Regions from separate parts of the Lysinibacillus sp. FSL L8-0126 genome, predicted to be linked through region 1. Evidence: riboswitches for the same ligand, from Rfam matches in the RefSeq annotation. Region 1 holds a riboswitch; each other region holds the start of a gene.
The links. Region 1 has a riboswitch for cobalamin ahead of MHI34_RS19415 (hypothetical protein). Riboswitches for the same ligand answer to the same signal wherever they lie in the genome.

Region 1 (8,037 bases):
GAATATGTAGAGAAAAGTGTAGGGGTACTAACGGCTGTCAACCCACATATTGGCTATGAAGTAGCAGCACGTCTTGCGCGTGAAGCAATTCTAACAGGTCGTTCTATTCGTGAGCTTTGCATTGAAGAAGGTGTCTTAACAAACGAACAATTAGACTTAATATTAGATCCATATGAAATGACACACCCAGGTATTGCTGGCTCTAGTATCATGAATTTAAAATAATTCCAACATCAAGACTGTAGACATGCTTTACGAGCTGTCTATAGTCTTTTTTTATGCAGTCATCAATAGGCTTGTGTCTTTGTTCTTATAAAAGAGAGCGTATCCTTATGATTTTTAGGATTTTTCAACTATAATAATGGTATGGAAGACATATTTTAGTTGGGGGAATTTGGAATGAGTTTACGAAAAAAGAGTTTACTTGGCTTTGCAGTTTTAAATGTCTTAATGATTATTATTCTCTTTATTGATTTAGCCAATGTAACGACATTAGAATGGCTTTCGACTGTATTAACCATCGTAGGAATAGCCATTACATTAGCTTACACCGTATATGTTCATTACAAAGTGATACAGCCTATCAAACAATTAACAGAGGCTGCACAGGGTATTACGGCAGGCCAATTAGATACAGTTGTCATCGAGGTTCGTGACAAGAGTGAGATTTCTCAGCTAGCGCAATCCTTTTTAGAGATGCAGGAACAATTACGCACAATGACACAAAAAATTGCGCACAGCTCTACAGATTTATCAGCAAGCATCGAAGAATTATCCGCAAGTACGAATGAAATTACGGTAGCTGTGGAAGAAGTCGATCAACAAATGGAGAAAACGTCAGAGGGCTTGAAGCAAGCGGCACAATCTGCCAATGATAGTGCTAATGCTATGCAAGAAACTGTCGATGGAATCGGACGAATTACGGAAGCCACTCAGGATGTGTTTGATCATGCAAAAGATGCCAATGAGATTGCAGGAAATGGAGCGAATATTTTACATGTGGCGAAGGAACAAATGAAATTTATTTCTTCTTCAACCGAAAAAACGAGCGGACTCATGCAGCAATTATCCAATAAAATGACAGATATTAAATCGATGACTGAGATGATTACAGCTATTACGGACCAAACGAATTTATTGGCATTGAATGCCGCCATTGAAGCAGCTCGAGCTGGAGAACATGGGAAAGGCTTCGCAGTTGTGGCAGAGGAAGTGCGTCAATTAGCAGAGCAATCCAAGCATTCTGCTGCACAAATCGTGGACTTAGTAGTGGGCATTGAAACTGACACGAAACAGGTAGCATCCTCAGTGGAGGAGGATTTAAAAAATGTTCAGCAGGGTGTCTATGTCATTGATGAGGCAACAAAATCCTTTGGCACGATTTCACAGCATGTTAGTCAAATGACGAGCCAGCTTGAGGATATTTCAACAACAGCTGAACAGCTTTCTAGCAGTGCCAATGAAGTAGCTTCCTCTGTGACAACGATTGCTAATGGTATGGGTAAGCTATCGTATTATACAGAGGCTGTTTTACATTCAATGGATGAGCAAACAGCCTCAATGCAAGCTGTCAATCATGTGACACAGGATTTAAGCGTACAAGCTGATAATTTACAAAAGCTAACAAATCAATTTCAGGTTTAAGCAAGAAAAACATATTTTCAAGGTTTTTTAGCCCTGAATAGCTAGCTAAGAACAAGATGATTTTGCCTCCACAGATAGCTATGCACAAAGGTGGTTTCAGGCGATAGATAAGTAATTTGAAATGCACTTCCTGTCATTAGAATGGGAAGTGTTTTTTATTGGCGGACCAACGTAATTAATTTCTTAGTGAAATCCTTAGAGATCACGTAGATTGTATGCGTAACCTTAACCTACATTCAGCTACTGATTTGTCCTTTTTCACCTTACCAAAGGTGATAGCCATATTTGTTTCTAGCCGTATCCTCTATTTACACCATATTGACAACACCTTCATTTTTGACAGCTGTTGCCATCGCTTCTTGGAATAATTTGAGTGATTCTTCATTCCCATCCTCTTTAAAAAAATCGCTATTTACCTTACCAAAAGAGATGCTAACCTTAACTAGCTTGCCCTCTCTTCATCACAGCCTAAACAATAGCTAGTAGAGAGCCTATGATTACGTGCAATGCTTCGCCTTTATAGACTCAATAAAACCATTATTTCCTGTCGTAGCGCTATCTTCTTTGTAATACATTAAATAAATGACAATGAAAGGGGCCAGGAGATGGGCTTATTTGATGGATTAATCGGCAATGCGAGCGAGGTGAATTTAGAAAAATTACAGGAGGAGGTCCGTGATTTATTGATTCCAAACGAAACAATCAAAAATGCCTATAAAATTATAAGAGACACGTTTATTTTTACGAATAAACGATTAATCCTTATCGATAAGCAAGGGGTGACTGGCAAGAAAACCGAATATCATTCCATCCCCTATAAAAATATCGTTCATTTTTCAGTAGAAACAGCCGGGACATTTGATTTAGATGCAGAGCTCAAAATATGGGTGTCAGGTAGTTCGTTACCGATTCAAAAAAACTTCAACAAGGCGACGAATATTTACAAAGTGCAAAGTGTTTTAGCGCAGTATGTTTTGGGGACGTAATGTATGGTACTAAAAGCCCGCATTTATGCGAGGCTTTTTTGTTGTGCAAAGAAAGGATGATAAAGATGAGGAAATACCTTGTGAAGGGTGTAAGGGATTCCAGTTCCGATTACGAAACAGGCACATAATGTAGAGAAGGTGTTAAGAGATAATGAAGTTGTTTAACTAAGAAGGACACATATATGGTAATATTTATTTAAAAAAGATGGAGTGAATTATGAGTAATTCTATTAATTATAAAATATGGACGGTGTGTATGATTCAAAGTGAAGAGAAGGTTTTACTTCTGGATAGACAGCACGACAATTTCAAAGGTTTTATTCCACCGGGTGGTAAAGTTGAATTTCCTGAAAGTATTGTAGAAAGTGCTATCAGAGAAGTAAAAGAAGAAACGGGGTTAGAAGTTAGAAACCTTATTTATAAAGGGCTTTATGAATATGTTAATCCAGTCGCAAAAGATAGATATATGATATTTAATTACATAACAAAGGATTTCGAGGGTGAACTCTTGAAAGATGCTCCAGAGGGGAAAGCGGTTTGGGTAGATATAGAGAACGCATATAAACTTCCTATGCAGCCATCGATACGGAGAAGATTTCCTTTATTTTTTCAAGATGGAACATTTGAGATTCAAGTTGAATGGAACCACGAAGAAAATAAAGAAGGGAAAGTTACTATACGTCACACCTAAAACTTGTTATTGGACTGACAGGGGGCAATCGTTCAATAGAGCAGTCGCTTTTCAATAACATCGAGGTCAGTTCAATACATATATATGTGAAGAATAAATAATGGGGCTTAAATTTACCCACTTTGTTAAATAGTTTAACTTTCAATATCTAAATGGTAGAGAGGGATTAAGAATAGCTAGAGAAAATTCTAAAATAAAAGGTGCTTGACCGTCCTTTTGTTTATTTAACGAACGGTGCATATTGTTGAAGAAGAAATTTTATAATAGTGATTTATTAAAGAATAGGGAAGTGGCAGTAACCATGAACTACATAATCAGATTAGCGAATGAAAACGACTTATCGGGTTTATGATAGTAGAAATAATAAAGATCTATTCACGAATTATTTAAAGCAATTTGCAAAAAAGGAATAATATCAAGACGCACTTATATTAGGTTTTGGAGTTCTTAAATTAAAAGGTACTTTGCTTCCTAAATTAAGTGACCTATATGTAAAAGAGGATTATCGTGGTAATGGTATAGGTTCAGACTTAATGAGGTATAGAGAAAATATTGCAAAGAGTTTAGGACATTCTGAAATATTTGTGAGTGTTGACTCGATAGAAAATCCCAACATGATAAAGTTAATTAGCAAACACGGTTACGAACCTATCTCTTACCTATAATAAAACTACACAAGAATTGATTTCAGGAAGTTGTTGAACTAACGGGGCTAGTTGAACAAGATTTAAACAACTTTAAAGAGCCTTCTTAATAATATAATTTTTGTATTTTTTGATTAGAAATAACTTTATTATCACTTTACAGAAAGCAATTAAAGTGATGCTCAGTGTGACATGAGGAAAACCTAGTATTCTATGCATCCATTTTACATGGAATTATTTTGAAATAATTAGTATTTTTTAGCATAAATTGACTTTGGACATACAATACTTTACAATGATTAGCTAAGGAATAGAGAATTTTCGCAAATTTCCTTACCAACTGAATAGCGTGTAGTAATAGGTGTAAATTGCGTGCAATTTGCTTAAAAGGGAAGTCGGTGCGAATCCGACACTGTCCCGCAACTGTAAATGTGAGCGACTTTTCAGCAACCACTGTCAAATGATGGGAAGGAGAAAAGTGGCAATGACCATGAGTCAGGATACCTGCCTATTACGAGTACACACCAGTAACCTACGAGGAATAGGAGGTGGCATGTTGACAAAACAGAATGCTCTGTTCGTCACGGTACGTCAAACGCCCAAAGTAAATGAAGGGGTTCGCAATCGGGCTCATTTACACATACTTAGGGTTTGTTTGGCATTGGGTGATGAACGAAGATAAGCGAAGGATTTCCTCAAAAATGGTAGGAAATCCTTTTTGTTTTGACATTATGTACGTAAAGGGGATGCATGTATGACTTCTTTAGATATGACCATTTGTAAGCAGCCACGCACAGAAGTTGCCAAGAAAGCGAAAACAAGAATGGCGGTCGAATCATTGATTGACCAATTATTAGCAACGAAGCTGATCCGCAATGATCGCTTCTTTGAGCAAATTTTATATAATAAAGAAATTATTTGGATACAAAATGGGGATGTGGACGGGCATCTTTTCGCGAAGGCAGCGGTAACCGATCAACTGAAAACGAAGACCAATAGCTTTATGATGTATATGCCGACTAACCCGATTGTCTATGAGGTTAACGGGGAGTCATACCATTTAATTACACGCATTGATTCCACACGTGCCAAGCCCAACCTTGACCGCCTGTCACTGGAGCCAAAGCCTGTTTTAAGTGCAGCGCGTGTCAATGATGTATTATGCTCGATTGTGATGCGTTTTTATGAAACATATATCCACGATTTAGCGCCTCAACATGATAAGTTAATAGCCTTTGTGCAGCAGGAATATGCCCAATTTATTGAAGCGGTTCAGGCATTAAATGATTACCATTTCAACTGGCATCCACGTGGCAACGGTCACGAGCTATTGCTGCAATTAATTGATCAACTGCAAATTTTAAAAAGTTATCCTGGTAAAGTGCTAGTTGATTTCACAAACACGCATGACTACGTGATTGTCGAGCCTGCATACCTTGTGCACAGTCCTACAAAGAAAGCAGTAGGTGCATTATAAACTCAAGCCCTCCATCAAACGGAGGGCTTGTTTTTATTTATTTGAAGGGAGGGGGTAAATACTCTCGTTCGAGCAGCGAATACTCGCGGAAGCAGATGAAATACTCTCGTTCGAGCAAGGAATACTCGCGGAAGGAGATGAAATACTCTCGCTCAAGCAGCGAATACTCGCGGAAGGAGATGAAATACTCTCGTTCGAGCAAGGAATACTCGCGGAAGGAGATGAAATACTCTCGCTCAAGCAGCGAATACTCGCGGAAGGAGATGAAATACTCTCGTTCGAGCAACGAATACTCGCGGAAGGAGATGAAATACTCTCGTTCGAGCAGCGAATACTCGCGGAAGCAGATGAAATACTCTCGTTCGAGCAGCGAATACTCGCGGAAACAGATGAAATACTCTCGCTCCAGCAAGGAATACTCGCGCAAACAGGGTAAATATTCTCGCTCAAAGCAAGTAAACACCCGCGCAAGCAAACGGCTTCGCGCGGGCAGGATCACCTACTTACAGACAATGCATGGCTGCTTGTGCTTCGTGCCAAGGAACAGAATATCCTTTGCCCTTCGCACAAAAGATGCTGGAGGAGCTGTATTCTGGGTCGGCATTTTTATCGTAGCCAATGTGCGAAATAATTTCCTCTGCATTATGGCATACATCATAGCCATCAAATTGGAGTGTGAGTGCGCCCTTACCATTGGTATAGGCCGCAAAGGTTGTGCTATAGCTCATTAGGGTGGCGACGGGCGCTCGTCCCGTTAGCACAACATCTGTTTCGGATAAGATGGGGTCATCGAATGTACCAGCAGCTTGCTGTATGTCGCTCATCATGCGGCCGATAAAGTCGTTCGAAGCCTTCATTTTAAAGCGATAATAAGGTTCAAGCAGGATGTTCTGTGCTTGCTCAAGTCCTTGACGTAGCGCACGGAAACTAGCTTCTCGGAAATCGCCGCCCGATGTATGTTCATTATGTCCGCGACCTGTTAGCAGTGTAAAATGAACATCTGTCAGAGGGAAGCCTGTGAGTAAGCCATGGTGATCACGCTCAAACAGGTGCTTTTCAACAAGGCGTTGGTTGCCTACCGATAAATGATCCGCATGGCAGGCATTGCTAAATGTATTACCTATTCCTCGCGGATTGGGCTCCATTAGTAAATGAACTTCTGCATAATGCTTGAGGGGCTCAAAATGACCATAGCCTGTCACCGTCGTCACAATGGTTTCCATATATAAAATTTGGGGCTCGCCAAAGGAGACCGTTAATGAAAAACGCTTCATTAACACTTCTATCAGTACCTCCAACTGAATAACGCCCATAATGTGCACATGGATTTCCTGGAACTTTTCCTGCCAAACCACACGTAAGGAAGGCTCTTCTGCTTCTAGTAAACGGAAAATTTGTAACACTTCCTTGATATGCTGATGGCCCTCATATTGAACCTTTGCCTGTAGCGTTGGGACAAGCTCATAGGGCTGTGACAGCATAGTAGTGCCGATGCGGTCTCCAATATTGGCCTGACTAAGTCCTTTAACAGCAAAAATCTCTCCCGCTTCAACCTTTTGGACGGTATCAAAGCGACTGCCATTATAGAGGCGAATTTCAGTCACTTTTTCTGTCACTTCTTCAAACGAAAATTCATCCCGAACATGTAAAACGCCCTTGATAGCCTTCATAAATGTTAAACGCTGGTGGCCGTCATGACGAATTTTAAAAACCTCCCCCTCAAACGGTGCATTCACTTCAAAATGGGTGTCTGTTAATAGAGGGAGCTGGGCAAGCAATTCCTTGATGCCCTCATCCTTTAGGGCAGACCCTGTAAAGCAGAGGAAGGCACATTCCTTTTGAATCATGGTCTGTAGCTGAGTAAGACATTGCTCATGCTCCAATGACTCATTCAAAAAGGCATCGAGCAGCTCTTCATTACGCTCAGCCAACCATTCCATGATGCCGCTTGAAACATAATCAGTACGAAGCGGTTCATCGACGAACAGCACCTGCTGGGAACAATCCTTGCGGAGCTGTGTCATAACGGCCTCCACATTGGCTCCTTCGCGATCAATTTTATTGATAAAGAAGAATGTTGGGACATGGTATTTACGTAAAAGCTGCCACACGGTTTCCGTATGACCCTGTACGCCCTCGACCGCACTAATGATAACAATGGCATAATCCATCACACGAATGGCGCGCTCCATCTCAGGGGAGAAGTCGACATGCCCTGGTGTATCAATCAACGTGTATGTATCGTCGCCTATGTTCATGCGACCTTGCTCGGCAAAAATGGTAATACCACGCTTGCGCTCTAGCTCATGATGATCGAGAAAGGTATCCTGATGATCCACTCGACCACGAGCTTGAATGCTTTGTGTATGAAAAAGTACTTGCTCAGAGAAGGTTGTTTTACCTGCATCCACATGCGCAAGTACACCAATTGTTTTGTACATAACATATCCTCGTTTCTATCTATAGCTATCTTTTCATTGTAACAGAATACTAGCCTATATATTTCTTGTAAAATAGTTCGTATTTTTGTCGAAATAGTGCTAATATAATGATGATTATATATTTAGCAATATACTACTGATTGAGCTACAAATT
Region 2 (8,037 bases), 1.6 Mb from region 1:
TCATGTAAACATTCAGTGGGCTAACAATTAAATGGAAATGCTTAGATTGTGGTACATACACAAGGAATGTTAATAGAATTAAAAGATGTGCCCACCACATAACATAAAACACTCCAGCAGCTACTGATGCAGGTAGGAAGCCAAATATAGCAGCAATGCTTGAAGCAACAGGCTCCGTATAAGTTAACCCCTCACCATGCCAGATTAATCCCATACCATTAGCGATTAATGTTGAGACCATTAAGCCACCAATGAAAATTAATACAAGACCGTTTTTCCATCCTCTTTTTAGACGCACTAGCTTTTCTACATAGCGGCGGTAAAATGCCCACACTACCGCAACTAAAATCATTAAAACTACAAGCTCTTGGAAGAACGTAAAGACACCATAGAAAATACCTAATGGCAGATGTGATCCTGGTGCTAGTCCTTTCCAAATTAAATCAATGGCCCCTAACTGAACCATCAAAAATCCATAGAAAAACATCACGTGAATTAATCCACTCTTTGGATCCTTTAATAGCTTGTTTTGACCAAATACATTGACCATAATATAGCGTAGTCGCTCTTTAACACTTTCATCAAACTCAACCTTTTTCCCCAATTGCACATACTTATAGCGTGTTTTCAACAGATAGAAGAACAATCCTACTGCATAAAGCACAACCACGACTGTTAAGACTATGTTAGCAATTAATAATGGACTCATGGTTGGTCCCCCCTTTAGTTTGTCGTAATTTTCTCTCTTTGCGGCAAATTTGCTAGTTCATACGGAAATGTGCGTCACTATATCAATATATTCCTATTCTAATAAATGAGTGAGCATTCAGTCAACATAAAACGGAAATATTTCTGATAATTTTATATTCTTACACTTTACAAGAAAAAAAGCCACCCTGAAATTTATTCAAAGTAGCATTTTTTTACTTTTCCTTTTTAAAATTTAATTAATAAAAGCTGCGACATTCACATAACAAGTTTATTTTTTGAAGACATTGCCACTGCGAATGTATTCAATATCTGCTACGTTTAATCGAGCATTTACAACACGTGCGGCTGCAAATAAATAATCTGATAATCGATTTAAATATTTTTGTACAACTTTCGGCACGTCCTCCACTTCTTTCATAAGTGTCACCATTTCACGCTCTGCTCGTCGTGCAACTGTACGAGCAATGTGTAAAGTTGCAGCTGCTGGTGCGCCACCTGGTAAAATAAAACGTTGTAATGGTGGTGCCTCATCTGATAAAGCATCTATACGAGCTTCCAGCACTTCAATCGGTTGCTCTGTTAATTTATAGTGGCGTTCTTTCATCACATTGGCAAGGTCACCACCAGCATCGAATAGTTCATGCTGAATTGTTTCAAGATCTGTTAAAATATCCTTAAAAAGTGCTTGATCTAATTCACTTACTGCCTTCCCGATAAAAGAGTTTAATTCATCAATCGCCCCGTATGTTTCAACACGTAAGCTATCTTTATCAACGCGTCCGCCAATTAGACTTGTTTTCCCCGTATCGCCTGTTTTCGTGTAAAGCTTCATTTCTCTCATCTCCTAAAACTGATTTTTATAATTTCTGATGGCCTGAACTGTTGTTTCATAAACACCCTTGGCAATCATTTTACCAACTTCCGTAATCGGGCCACCATACAGCATTTCTTCCCCTTTTTGAGTTGCTGCAATTAACAGACTATCTGTAGCAGTTCCTGTAGCAATAGTTCCACTACGCTCGTCACGAATATCTTCTGATTGCAAAGCTTTTGTTTTCGCCTCTGTAGCTGTCATCAGTGCCTGGAAAAATGCCTCCTCCGATAAACAGCCATTGATTATGATCCATGTATTGATAGTACCAATATATGGATCATCCTGTCTTTCGTGTACACGTGATACATCAACCGCATTGCCCACACCAGCTGTTACAGCTACTATCATACTGCCAAAAGGCGCTGAAAATTCATTGATGGCAACAAGAGCTGTTGGCACTGCTGTCAGCATCACAACAGTACTTGTTGGGGAAAAATTCTCTCTTTGCAAAAAATCACTAACTTCTCTTTTTACATCACTTATCACATAATCGCCAGGTACAGAGCGATTTAATAAGCAATTATGCCAGCCAATACCTGGGTTATGAACAGCAGAGGACACTGTTTTTAACGGAATCTCTGATTGAAGTTGAATATAGTGTTCCGTTATCATGAAATGGTCTTTTTTGATGACAGCTCGCTGCTGGTAATCAGTTGTTGCGGGCATCATTGTAATTTGAGGTTTTGGTATTTCAGGATGGGCATATGTAGCCACTCGTGCTTGATAAACTTCTTCAATTTGGGAGGCTATTAATACTTCATGCGGTACTCCAAGTGCTCTCATTTGCCCACCCTCCATAAGCAATAATTCATCACAATAGAGAGAGGCTAAATTCATATCATGTAGTACCATAACGACCGTTAAACCACACTCCACAGCTTCCTTCCTGACCATATCTAAGATTTGCCGTTGATGTGCAATGTCTAGATGATTGGTTGGCTCATCCAGCAGTAGAATTTCTGCTGTTTGCGCTAATGCCTGGGCAACAAATACTCTTTGTTGTTCACCACCCGATAAAAATTCTAACGGGGTGTGCTCATAGCGTTTCACACCTGTTTGCAGCATGGCATGCTGAACAGCCTGTTCATCCTGTTCAGACCAACTTGAGAAAAAACCTGTTTGATGGGGGTAGCGCCCTAGTGAAATGGCCTCCCTTACACTGTTTGAGAAAGCATTTGCATGAAGCTGTGGTAGTACAGCCATCTTTTGCGCCAAAGCACGGGCATTATAAGAAAGGATATTTTGTCCATCAATTGTGATTGTTCCAGCAGTAGCTGGTAATATCCCACTCATTACCTTTAATAATGTAGATTTCCCACTACCATTCGGTCCCAGAATACCAAGAATTTTCCCTTTTTCCACAGTAAAACTAATGTCCTTGACGATTGGTACATCTTCATAACCACCTGATAGATGTTCGACAATAATCATGCCCGTACCCCCTTACTTCTTCGTTGCTTATAAAAAATATAGGAGAAAACAGGTGCACCAATAAACGCCGTAATAACACCAATAGGTAGCTCTCTTGGCACAATAATTGTTCGTGCTACTAAATCGCAAACAATGAGTAAAGTTGCGCCATTGAAAAACGATAATGGCAATAAATGACGGTGGTCAGAACCCCAAATCATCCTTGTCATATGCGGTACAACTAATCCTACAAAGCCAATTGTGCCAGAAACCGCTACAGCAGCTCCCGTTAACATGGAGCCACCCGCTAAAATCAAATACTTACTACGTTTTACATTGACACCTAAATGCTTCGCGCGCTCTTCACCATATAACAAAACATTTAGCTCTCGTCTTTGCGTCCAAAGCATAATGGAACCAACAATAACAAATGGCGTGATCATTTGGACATATGGCCATCCACGCATTGACACAGAACCTAGTAACCAGCCAATTACTTGGCGTAGCTCTTCTCCAGATAAAGCGATCATTAATGAAATGAGAGAACCTAGAAATGAGCTAAAAATAACACCTGTTAAAATTAACGTTTCCATCTTCAATGAACGGTCTACCATTCTAGCGAAGCTCATGACCACTACCATCGTGATGATTGCGCCTATCATACTAAAAGTGGGTAGGGCATACAAGCCTACGACCGGTATAGATATACTAAAAAAGATCGTAATAACAGCACCAACAGATGCCCCCGATGAAACGCCTAATGTATATGGATCTGCCAATGGATTTTTTAACAACCCTTGGAAAGCTGCTCCAGCAATGGCCAGAGAAGCTCCCACTAGTCCCGCTAACAACACGCGTGGCAGACGGATTTTCCAAAAGATATTAGCAGCCGTTTCATCAACTGCTTGATTCCATAAAACTTCTAACGGAATATGAACTGAGCCTATCGCTACGCCACACCAGATACTAATGACAAGAAGCGTACATGTTAGTACATAGGCTAGTGCTATTTTTTTCACTTAAATACCTCTGGATAAATAGCTTTTGCTAATTCTTCAAGACCTTCTCCTAAACGAGGACCTTGACGACTTGTTGTACTTTCATCTACTTGAACGATTGCCTTATTTTTCACGGCATTAACAGTATCGAAACCAGCACGTTGTGGTATTTTTGTTAAAATATCTGGTACATAATGATATGTCACAACGATGACATCTGGGTTTTTCGCAATAATTTGTTCTGAACTAATTTCATACCAATCCTTCGCATCTGCCGCTACGTTTTCTGCATGAATCATGTCCAGCATAGCATTCATAAATGTGCCATTACCCGCCGTATAAATAGTAGGTTCATCCGATGCTTCGACTAGCACTTTTTTGGGTTCGACATCCTTTACTTTTGTCAGAACATCTTCCACTTTTTCCTTCATATTAGCAATAATTTTTTCAGCCTCTGGTAATTTCCCTGTTGCACGACCAAGCAGCTCAATCGTTGTGTAAGTTTCATTAAAGTCTTGTGCATTTTTTACAACAAATACTTTCAAACCTGCTGACTCAAGCTGTTCAATCGCCGCTTCTGAAAGGGACATGCTAGATTCATGCGAAAACACGATATCTGGCTTTAAGGCAATAATTTTTTCAATATTGTACTCCATGCCCCCAACTTTATCCTTTTCAGCGACTTCTGGTGGATAATCATCATTGTCTGTCACCCCAACTATTTCATCATTTAAACCAAGTTCAAATAATATCTCTGTGTTACTTGGAATAAGAGAAACAATTTTTTCAGGCGGTGCTTCAAGTGTAACATCCTTGCCAATGGCATCTGTTATGGTCATTGGGAATGTTGCTTCATCCACCTGTGGAGTCTCTTGCTGTGTTTGCTGCTCCGTAGCTACTGGCTTGTCATTTTTGGCTTCTTGCCCGCATGCTGCTAACAAACCTACTGCTAAAAATGCTGATAATCCTATTTTCCAAAATTTCTTCATATGAATCCTCCTTTGTTGATCCGTGCGTCAATTGGTTAGAAATATTTTCTCCATCAAAATAAGACCCCTCATCTTCGAATGATGAGGGGTCAAAATCGCACCAAAAAACTGATACAAAATCCACCACCCTATCCTCGTAGGCTGTCATGTCTATACTATAAAGGCAGGTCTCCTGGCTCGTGCTTATTGCGTTTTTCAAGCCTTCCCGAAATCTTCAGTGGCATTATTTGAAAAAACTCACACTTACAGTGGCGGGACCGCATCGGAATTACACCGACTTCCCTTTTCACTTTACTTAAGTAAAGAACCTTTATAATATTCAGTTGATTTCATTATACATGAAAATAAAAGAAGTCGCCTCCATTCCAGACGACTCCTTGGCAATTATACAATTTCAGAAAAATATTGTACGGTTTTCATTTGTGCACCTATTTGTCGCAATGACCACGTTTGCTCTAAATAGATATCCGCTAGCTTTTCGTACTTCCCGCCAAATTTTAGTGCCCATTCCACCGCTACAACACTTTCATAAAGATGGCCCATCTTTTTCGCTATATCTTTTGCTTCAAAAGTTTTAGTTGCTTCATCTAAAGCGCTAAAAATTTGTAGTGTAGCCGCAAGATTTACCAACTGCTCTTCCACAATTCGCACTAGTGGACTATCCGCTAGCTTCTCTAGCCTTGTCTCCATTTCACGGACAAACAGTTCATGTGCATGGAATTTATCCACTAAACGAATAAGTTCTAAAGCCAAAATATTTGCCGTCCCCTCCCATACCGTCAATACTTGTGCATCCCTTAGTAAGCGTGGTGTCACAAAGTCTTCAATATAGCCATTACCACCATGTAATTCAATCGCTTCACTAGCATAATGAACGGCTTGCTCTGCCGTTTCCTTTTTCATAATGGCAATATATAAACGATTCATAATGAGATCTTGTTGTGTTCCCTGCCCACTTGTCACTTTATCGTATAATTGAATAAGATCAAATACTGTCGCTACTTCCACATGCAGCTTAGCAGCAAACTTCCCTAATGTATCCTGGATCATTGGGTATTGTGTTAAGGGCTTGCCAAATGCATATCGATTGGTCACATAATGCTTTGCCTCTAAAAAGCCTCGACGCATAATACCAATCGATGCGACTGCATTACAAATTCTTGAAAGATTTAGTGCTTCTAGCATGTAATAAATCCCTTTATTTTGTTCCCCTACAATATAAGCAAGGGCACCATCAAACTCTACCTCGCCCGATGGGACTGCTCGAACGCCTAATTTATCTTTCAATCGACGAATACGAAGATGATTGGCCGTACCATCTTCATTATTCCATGGAACTGCAAATAATGTTAACCCTTTAGAGCCTGCTTGTGCGCCTTCTAAACGTGCCAACACCATTGCTACGCCACACATACCTGCATTGGATGCGAAGTATTTTTCTCCATAGAGACGGTACTCATTGCCTACTTTTCTGGCCTCCACAACATTCGCCCCAACGTCTGACCCTCCTTGACGTTCTGTTAAAAATGTTGCCCCTTCGTATAGCTCCGTCTCTCCTGTTGCACAAACATGTGGCAAGAAACGCTGCTTTACATCCTCATCAGCATAATGATCTAATAGATAAGCCGTAGCCATCGTCAAAGTCACGGGACAATAAAAACCGGGCTCTGCATGAGATAGTAAATAACCTTGTGCAAAGCTATAGACATAATTCCCTTTGTGACCTAACTGTGGAATTTCTTTGTGCACATAGCCAACAATTCCCGTATTATATGTCTCTTCAATTGTTTTTTTGTAACCGTCATTCACCCAAACCTCTGATACCTCTTCTCCATAAGCATTATACCGTTCAAGGCGGGGCTCTCCCTGCCGATCAGTATGTTTTGCCCTTACGTCAATATCACCTGCACATAACTCACCGAAATCTGTCAGTTCTTTGTGTGCATAAGACAAAAACTCTTTATCTAACATCATTTCTAACACTTTTTGAAGCGTTTCTTCCTCTGTAAAAAAGTTTGTTGCACGCATTTCTTCCTGCTGTAAAACCTTCATGCTATCTCACCTCTTGTCCTTTCAAGGATTGTTTTAAAATTTTGCCTGAAGCATTGCGTGGTAGCGCTTCCACTTTTTCGAAAATACGTGGTAGTTTATACTTCGCAAGCCGTTCCTCTAAATAAGTTTTCAATGCATCCTCATCTATGTCTTGTTTCGTAGCATATACAGCCTTCACGGTTTCCCCCCATTGCGGATGTGGTATACCAATGACAGCAACTTCAAATATCCCTTCAAAGCTTAATAGGCAATCTTCAATTTCCTTCGGATAAATATTGACACCACCTGAAATAATGACATCTTTTTTGCGATCCACAATCCAAATAAAGCCGTCCTCATCCATCCGAGCCAGATCTCCTGTTTTTAACCACCCATCAATGTAAGCAGCCTTGGTTGCTATTTCATCCTTGAAGTAGCCAAGCATATTACCCTCACCAAATAAGACAATTTCTCCTACTTCGCCCACATTTACATCTTCTCCATTGTCATTGACAATACGAAGCTCTGTGCCAAGTGGCGCCCGTTGGCCAATACTCCCAGCCTTCGTTTCATGCTCCTTGCCAAATAACAGTGAGCCACTCGGACCCGCCTCTGTTAATCCATAAACACAGGTTAAATTAGTTGTTCGGAATGCCTGTTGAATGAAGCGAACCTCATTTTGAGATAATGGTGCTCCACCATATACCCACCACTTCATGGAAGACAAATCAGCCGTTTGTAGCCTCGGCATCTGAGCCGTTAATAAATAAGCAACAGGCGCTCCAAAGAAATGCGTCGTTTTTTCCTGCTCAATGGCATCGATAAAAAGGTCTGGTGTAAAGGTTGGTGTTAATACGCTTGTTGACCCTACAAATACGCCCGCCATTAAAAATAAATGCAATGGTGCTGAATGAGTTAATGGCATCATGAGCAATATACGGCTTTCAGGTTTCACTTCCATTTCAACAGCAATCATTTGTGCCACTGTTAAAATATTACGGTAGCTAAATAACACACCCTTTGG
Region 3 (8,037 bases), 170 kb from region 1:
CTTCATCTACAATTTCCCCAAGCACTTCTGAGCAATTGACTTTATTGAGTGCGCATTCCAGAGCGAAATCAGCTATTTTTTGAACCATTGACTCTTTATCCGTAACTTCCATCGCATCATCTATTTCTCCTGCTGTCCTGTATGCAGCACTTTCCGCCCCATAGATGGAGGTCGCCATATCCGCAAGTTTTTCCTGTATCATGGTAAAATGAACGATTGGCTGGTGAAATTGCTTCCGTTCCCTACCATATGTTACAGCTAACTGAAGTGCCTGTTTGGAAGTGCCGATGTTGGAGAAAGCTAGCTTTAAGCGTGCCATGTTCAATATATTCATCGCTACTTTATGGCCTTTTCCAACCTCGCCAAGAACATTTTCCCTCGGCACGACAACATCCTGTAAAATAAGCGTAGCAGTCGAGGAGCCTTTAATGCCCATTTTCTCCTCTTCTTGTCCAATAGATACACCGCTAAATGTACGTTCTACAATGAATGCAGTCATGCCTTCACTCGTTTTCGCAAAAACAACAAAGAGATCTGCTAGCTGTGCATTGGTAATCCATTGCTTTTCACCATTTATTACCCATGCAGAGCCGTCCTCGTTTAAAATGGCATTTGTTTTGGGATGTAGTGCATCTGAGCCTGCGTCTGGCTCCGTCAGAGCGTAGGCGCCAATCCATTCACCTGAAGCCAGCTTTGGTAGGTATTTCAGCTTTTGGGACGCATCGCCAAAATAGACATAGGGCAATGTGCCGACTCCTGCGTGAATATTGTAAGATACACTGAATGAGCTGCCATAGCCCATTCTTTCTGCAACTAACCCGGAAATTTTTTTATTAAGTTCTAGCCCTCCATAGGCCTCGGGTATTTCGATGGCTAGTAAACCAAGATCACCAGCTTTTTGAAATAACCGCCGAGTGATGTCATATTGATGCTGCTCAATAGCTGCCATATTAGTAGCGACATCTTGTTTGATGAACAGCTCTGCGGTTTTTGCTATGAGCCCTTCCTCCTCCTGAAAGTCCTCAGGTGTAAAAATGGTCATTTTGTTTTCTAATGTATCCATGCTAGTCCTCCTTGAAAGAAAGAGGAGAAAAGTAAACTTTTCTCCTACTTTATTTCCTCTTTAGGTAAGATGGTTTTCGCCAGTTCACTATCTAAATCTTCAAATTTGTAATAGGAAATGGTTTCATATAATTCACTTCTTGTTTGCATATCCTCAATAGCTTCTTTTTGAGTCCCTGTCTTTTTTATTAAGCCAAACACTTGCTCATAGGCTTTGGCTGCTACTCTCATCGATGTAACGGGATATATAACCATCGAATAGCCCATCTTTTCAAATTCCTTAGCCGTATAATACGGTGTTTGTCCAAATTCAGTCATATTGGCTAATAACGGAGCATCTAGCTCACTAGCAAAATGTTTAAATTCCTTTTCTGTTTGGAGAGCCTCTGGAAAAATGGCATCTGCCCCAGCTGCCACATAAGCTTTAGCTCTTAAAATAGCCTGCTCTAAACCTTCTACAGACCTTGCATCTGTGCGGGCAACAATTACTAACGTAGGAGCTATTTGTTTAATCATTTTTATTTTTTGTATCATTTCCTCTTGAGCAACGAGTGTTTTCCCATTCAAATGACCACATTTTTTGGGAAGATTTTGATCCTCTAGCTGTACAGCAGCTACTCCAGCCTCTACCATTTCACGAGCTGTGCGGGCAACATTTAAGACACCACCAAAGCCAGTATCGATATCCACTAGCAGCGGTAAATTAGTCGCACGAATAATTTCGCTCGCACGCTGTGCAACTTCATTTGAATAAATCATGCCTAAATCAGGTAAGCCTCTACTGGCAGTGTAGGCAGCGCCAGAAAGATATAATGCCTCAAAGCCAACTTTTTTAGCCATTAAGCCAGCCATTGCATCATGAGCTCCTGGGATTTGTAAAATCGTTGAACGAGTAATGAGTGTTCGAAATTGTTCAGCCAATTGTTTTTGTGCTATTGCTTCATTTACAATCCACGCCATCTATAAAAACCTCCTAATAATCAATGATGCCTCGGCATATTTACGTCCGAAAGTGGCTGTGATGCAGGTCAGTTAGCCGTTATCGCAAGGATGGGAGGATTTTAGGCTAACATCCTTTATTAACTCCTTCCCGATTCGTGACATTCGCCAGAGGCTTTAATTTCCTGAAAGAAGTTAAACAAATAAATTAACAAATTCATGAACAGCACTATTTTCAAGAAGTGCTTGATCAGCACAAACTTCATTAATCTTGCTGTATTGTTTTTGAGAATAATGGGTGCTAATGTTTTGCTGGAACTTATCGATGATTTGAGGGAATGCTTCCTCACGACGGAAACGGTGTCCTAAAGGATATTCACATTCAATAAGCTCAGATGATGTGCCATCTTTGTAATAAACTTGAACAGCATTGGCAATCGAACGTTTCTCAGGATCTAGGTAATCAATTGTATATTGGGGTTTTTCCACAACCACCATTTTATTTCTTAAATTATCGATACGTGGATCTGCAGCCACTTCATCTTCATAGTGGTCTGCTGTAATATCGCCATAGATAAGCCCTATTGCTGTAATGTATTGAAGACAGTGATCACGATCAGCTGGGTTATTAAGAGGTCCTTCCTTATCGATAATTCGTATAGCGGATTCATGGGTCGTAATTTGAATGCGTTCAATGTCCTGTAAACGATTTTTCACTTCATTGTGTAAATGAACGGCACATTCGGCAGCTGTTTGTGCATGGAATTCAGCTGGATAAGAAACTTTAAATAGAACATTTTCCATCACATAAGATGCTAGTGGTCTAGCAAGCTTTAATTCTTGCTTATTAAAGAGAACATCTTGGAAGCCCCAGCCAGGTGCAGATAAGGCCGTTGCATAGCCCATTTCGCCTTTCACAGCCATCATGGCTAAGTGTACTGCCCTGCTTGTTGCATCACCAGCAGCCCATGATTTTCTAGAACCCGTATTCGGTGCATGGCGATATGTTCGTAGGCTCGAATTATCAATCCAAGCATTTGATAAGGCGTTGACAATTTCCTGATGAGTGCCACCTAATGCCTTTGTCACAACAGCTGTTGTCGCAATTTTGACAAACAGTACATGGTCTAACCCAACACGATTTAAGCTATTTTCTAATGCGAGAATACCTTGTATTTCATGGGCCTGTATCATCATTTCTAATACGTCTTTCATTTTAAGTGGCTCTTTCCCTTCAGCAACAGACACGCGACTCAAATAATCAGCCACAGCTAATATGCCCCCTAAATTATCGGAAGGGTGTCCCCATTCAGCCGCAAGCCAAGTGTCGTTGTAATCCAGCCAACGAATCATACAACCGATATTAAAGGCACCTTTTACAGGATCAAGAACATAAGAAGTTCCAGGAACACGTGTACCATTGGGAACGACTGTGCCTGGTACTACTGGGCCAAGAAGTTTCGTGCATTCAGGATATTGTAAGGCCAAAATGCCACACCCTAATGTATCTAATAATACATAGCGTGCCGTTTCGTATGCTTCTTCACTTGTAATAGTTGTATTTACTACGTAATCCGCAATATCTGTAAGTAATTGATCTGTCTTAGATATGTCATTTGTTTTAATCATCTATATCTTCCTTTCAAGGCATGAATTTGATATACTAGTATGCTGATAGGCATTGGTCAGAATGCCCATCAGCTCTATGGCGAGTTGTTAAAACTTGATTATACCGACAATTCTTCAAGGTTATGACGCTCGCCAATATAATGGACACGAGGTCTAAATAATCGGTTATTGTCATGCTGCTCAATGACGTGAGCACATAAGCCAATCGTTCGTGAGCCAAAAAAGATAGGTGTATAGATTTCAATTGGCAAGCCAAGCATGTAGTATACTGGTGCTGCATAATAATCTAAATTTGGGTACAAGCTCTTTTCTTGTGCCATCACCTTCTCACCAGCTTCACACATGTGATATAAGCGATCATCCCCTTGTGCCAAACATAATTTATGCAAAGCCTCTTTCATAATTTGTGCTCTTGGGTCCATCTTTTTCATATAAACACGGTGACCAAAGCCCATAATCTTTTCTTTATTTTGCAGTTTATTTTTCAGCAAGGCTTCAAAGCCTGCTACTGTTTTGGCTTCTAGAAGCATGTACATGACTGCCTCGTTGGCCCCTCCATGTAAATTTCCTTTCAATGATGCGACAGCTCCAGTTAAAGCACCGTACAAATCAGATTGTGTAGAGGCAATAACACGAGCCGTAAACGTTGAATTTGGCATCTCATGCTCACTATATAAAACGAGAGACTGATCAAAAATTTCTTCTTCTAACGCCGTTGGTTTTCTACCAGTAATCATGTAATAAAAATTGGCGCTATAGGAAAGCTGACTATCTGGCTCCACAACATCTTGTCCGTTTAAGACACGATAGCTATTGGCTACGATGTTAGGCATACCGCCTAAAAGTCTATAAGCTCGCGTCAAGTTCATTTCAGTAGAACGATCATTGATGTGCTGATCAAAGCCTGCTAAAACAGAAATTCCAGTTCTCAGTCCATCCATCGCATGTGTTTCATTAGGCAAGAGCTTGAAGATTTGGAAGATCTCTTGCGGAACCTGATAATGTGCTTTTAATTTGTCCTGTAAGTCAGCCTGTTGCTCGGCAGTAGGAATTTCGCCATGCAGTAGCAAGTAGACAATGTCTAAATACGAATATCTTTGTGATAATTCAATCAAGTCGTAGCCTCGAATAACAATTTGACTTCCTACAGTGTCTAAAAAAGATAATTTTGTTTCAGCAGCAATGACCCCATCAAGACCTGGTGAATAAGTTAACTCCATTCAATGACAGCCCCTTTGTTTAATTATTCTTGTAAGCGTTACCATTCCAACACGAAAGAACAACAAAAAAACAACTTCTACCCCTTTTTAGAAGTTGTTAATCTACAAAAGCATGACAGACCAAATAACAGTGAATTTACAGGAATTCACAAAAATCATGCAGTAGCTAACACCTCCCTATCCTCGTAGGTCAATTGATGCTTATTTTGTGGCAGGTCTCCTGACTTATAATCAACACTTCAATAACACCTTCCCATTTTGACAAACAAAACAGTGGCCTTGTTATCGAGCTCCTAAATACAGTTGCGGGACAGTGTTGGACTCTCACCAACTTCCCTTTTAATCAAATGGAATGGACTCCATTTGAACCACCAAAATTTAGCATATTCAATTTGTCTATTTACCTTAACATAGAGTTTTCAAAACAATCAATATAGGTAAAATTCAGAAAAGACTGATTATAAAAAGCTATTTTTCATTTTTGATTGACTATTCTGCATTTTTGAGCATTATTTTGTACAAAAAAAGATTGTTCATCTATACCAATAACTCCATTTTCAAGGATTACAAGTGAAATAGAGGTCTTTATAATAAAAAAGGCGAATAGTTTTTTTATAATATAGAGGAGGAGCACATATGGGCTATATTTCAGAATTAAGGAAACACATCGGTAGTAGACCGATTATCAGTATCGGGGCGACAATTCTTGTAGTCAACGATGACAAGAAAATTCTCTTTCAACATCGTTCAGATACGTTGGATTGGGGATTACCTGGTGGCTCAATGGAACTGAATGAAACTGCTACCCGTGAACTTCATGAAGAAACAGGACTGGTAGCGAATGAATTGGACTTGATTGGTGTTTTTTCAGGGCCAAATTATTATTTTCAATATCCAAATGGGGATGAAATCTATACAGTTATTCATCTTTATAGTGCGAAAAATGTCAGTGATGTATTAGAGATGAGGGATGGTGAGAGTTTGAATCTTACCTATTTCAGTAAAAATGAGCTACCAGATCATCTTGAGAAAAGAACAAAAACACTCTTAGACAATCTAGAGGACAAATTGTGGAATTTAGATAGTTCTTTTGCAAAGAATTCTCTTTAAATAACAAAGAGCATGCTTTTTATGAAAACATGCTCCCATCTTAACTATTAGGTTATTACAGTCTAACCTTAACCTCTGTACCGTCTTGTGCCTTGACATCTACTAGCACGAGCCCTTTATAATTTTGTAGTTCCTTGATAATAGGCTTGAGCATTTCTTTGTCAATGAATGGAAAGGAAAAGTCGATTTTTTTTCTGTCGAAGTATGCCTTTGTCCATTTGTTGACACTTTGCTGAATCCATTTTGAAGTCAAAATGGAAAGAACAATGGTTAGCACAGCATATGGAACAGGAACGGTAAAACGAACGTCTTTTGCTTTCACTTTTACATGCATCATAAGTCGCCTCTACTCAATGAAAACTGAAACGGTATCTCCGTTTGCCGATTTTATGTCCACAATTTGTCCATCTAATTCATTTTCGATGGCTTCAAGAAGAAGATTGATATCGATATCTTTCACGTATTTTTCCGATTGCGGAATACTCGCAGCGATACTGTGTCCAGCCATTAACACAGCCTTGACAAGTTTTATAGGCAAATTCACAGTGACATTATCATTTTCAGTGGACACCACACGAACCTTTAACGTTTTATCTAAATACTTCGTTTTTTCCAGAAATTTATTACCTGACTCCTCTTTCTCTTGTAACACTTGAATCAGCTCTGACCCTTTATCAGCATCAATTTTTCCCTCTTGAATCATGGTTAACACTTTAGTAATTTCCTCTTTCATGTAGCATTCCTCCCTATTCGTCTTTTAAGAGCTTTATGGCCTCATCAGTTGTGATTTCGCCATTTTCCAACATGCTTACAATTTTTTTCTCGTCTACTTCATTTTTCTTCTTTTGGACATAGCCAAGGGATGAGATAATGTCATTTAGCTTGCCTCGCACAGTTGGGTACGAAATGCCCAGTTCCTTTTCTACTTCCTTAATATTCCCTCGACATGTTAAAAATACTTCCACAAAATGAAGCTGATCCTGTGATAAGGATGCTAGCTTCGACAATTCAAACTCATTTTCAATCGTCGTTTGACAATGAGAACACTGTAACTTCGTAATTTTCAATGTTTTACTGCAGACAGGACAATTTGTGATTACTTGATAAGCCATAGTGAACTCCTTCCTTTAAGTTAAATTGATTATATACCAAATAATTTAAAAAAGTAAATAATAAAATTAATTTATTAAATGAAAATATCAATAAAGTTAATTACCTGATTAATATTATTAATAAAAAGAAAAACACCATTCTAATGCAAAATGGCGTTTCTTTAATAGATGACTCTTACTAATGTTTGGAGCAAATGAGGTAATCCAACTGGCCTCTATCATTACCAGCCCATACCTCCATGCCCATTGTATACGTGTTTTCTATATTATGATCATTTCGTTTTATGTTTTCTTTCTCGCGGGTGTGAAGGCAAAATAGCATGATATAATTGTTGTGAAGCAGGATGCTCATATGCTCCATCCTTGCCAATCTCCTCCACTAGCCGACCATGCTGCATGACAAGGATACGGTCTGACATAAAACGTGTTGCCTGTAAATCATGCGAAATGAAAATGTAAGCAAGCTGTCGCTCTTTTTGAAGTGTTTGTAGTAATTGTATAATCTTTTTTTGTAAAATCATATCAAGACTGCTAATCGCTTCATCTAAGACAATTAATTTTGGCTTTAGCGCAAGAGCTCTAGCGATGTTGACTCGTTGCTGTTGCCCCCCACTAAGCTGCGAAGGATAGTTTTGAGCCATTGCCCTCTCTAACTCTACACAGTCTAGTAATTCCCTTACTTTATGTTGTCGCTCTGTTTTGCTAAAATGCTCGAAATTCAGAAACGGTTCTTCGAGTATTTCAAAAATCGTCTGCTTCCGATTAAATGAATGATAGCTATTTTGAAAAACTGCCTGTAAATCTCTACGTATTCTTTTTTTATGCTTGCTTGGTGCTTCGTATAAATTGACACCTTGAAAGAGCAACTCCCCGTTTGTTGGTCGTTCGATTCCTAAAATAATACGACCTAATGTGCTTTTTCCTGAACCACTTTGACCGACTATTCCTAGACATTCCCCCTCCTG

Region 2: it holds a riboswitch for cobalamin, as region 1 does, so the genes downstream of both, MHI34_RS04395 (ABC transporter substrate-binding protein) here and MHI34_RS19415 (hypothetical protein) in region 1, are expected to answer to the same signal.
Region 3: it holds a riboswitch for cobalamin, as region 1 does, so the genes downstream of both, mmgD (citrate synthase) here and MHI34_RS19415 (hypothetical protein) in region 1, are expected to answer to the same signal.

Annotation. Positions count from the first base shown of each region.
Region 1 covers NZ_CP152028.1:4,022,370-4,030,406, reverse strand. Annotated here, with positions in the region: gene aspA (aspartate ammonia-lyase) at 1-225, shown strand, start outside; gene MHI34_RS19435 (methyl-accepting chemotaxis protein) at 400-1,644, shown strand; gene MHI34_RS19430 (PH domain-containing protein) at 2,250-2,630, shown strand; gene MHI34_RS19425 (8-oxo-dGTP diphosphatase) at 2,848-3,321, shown strand; gene MHI34_RS19420 (GNAT family N-acetyltransferase) at 3,786-3,986, shown strand; cobalamin riboswitch at 4,308-4,492, shown strand; gene MHI34_RS19415 (hypothetical protein) at 4,720-5,442, shown strand; gene MHI34_RS19410 (hypothetical protein) at 5,480-5,854, opposite strand; gene MHI34_RS19405 (translation factor GTPase family protein) at 5,946-7,883, opposite strand.
Region 2 covers NZ_CP152028.1:918,618-926,654, forward strand. Annotated here, with positions in the region: gene MHI34_RS04375 (heterodisulfide reductase-related iron-sulfur binding cluster) at 1-709, opposite strand, end outside; gene MHI34_RS04380 (cob(I)yrinic acid a,c-diamide adenosyltransferase) at 980-1,543, opposite strand; gene MHI34_RS04385 (adenosylcobinamide amidohydrolase) at 1,556-3,016, opposite strand; gene MHI34_RS04390 (iron ABC transporter permease) at 3,013-4,014, opposite strand; gene MHI34_RS04395 (ABC transporter substrate-binding protein) at 4,011-4,982, opposite strand; cobalamin riboswitch at 5,127-5,309, opposite strand; gene MHI34_RS04400 (acyl-CoA dehydrogenase family protein) at 5,367-7,034, opposite strand; gene MHI34_RS04405 (long-chain-fatty-acid--CoA ligase) at 7,036-8,037, opposite strand, start outside.
Region 3 covers NZ_CP152028.1:3,853,167-3,861,203, forward strand. Annotated here, with positions in the region: gene MHI34_RS18625 (acyl-CoA dehydrogenase family protein) at 1-1,063, opposite strand, end outside; gene prpB (methylisocitrate lyase) at 1,108-2,022, opposite strand; gene prpD (2-methylcitrate dehydratase) at 2,197-3,630, opposite strand; gene mmgD (citrate synthase) at 3,729-4,850, opposite strand; cobalamin riboswitch at 5,043-5,238, opposite strand; gene MHI34_RS18645 (NUDIX hydrolase) at 5,487-5,960, shown strand; gene MHI34_RS18650 (hypothetical protein) at 6,016-6,297, opposite strand; gene MHI34_RS18655 (hypothetical protein) at 6,307-6,693, opposite strand; gene MHI34_RS18660 (DUF2089 domain-containing protein) at 6,707-7,072, opposite strand; gene MHI34_RS18665 (dipeptide/oligopeptide/nickel ABC transporter ATP-binding protein) at 7,345-8,037, opposite strand, start outside.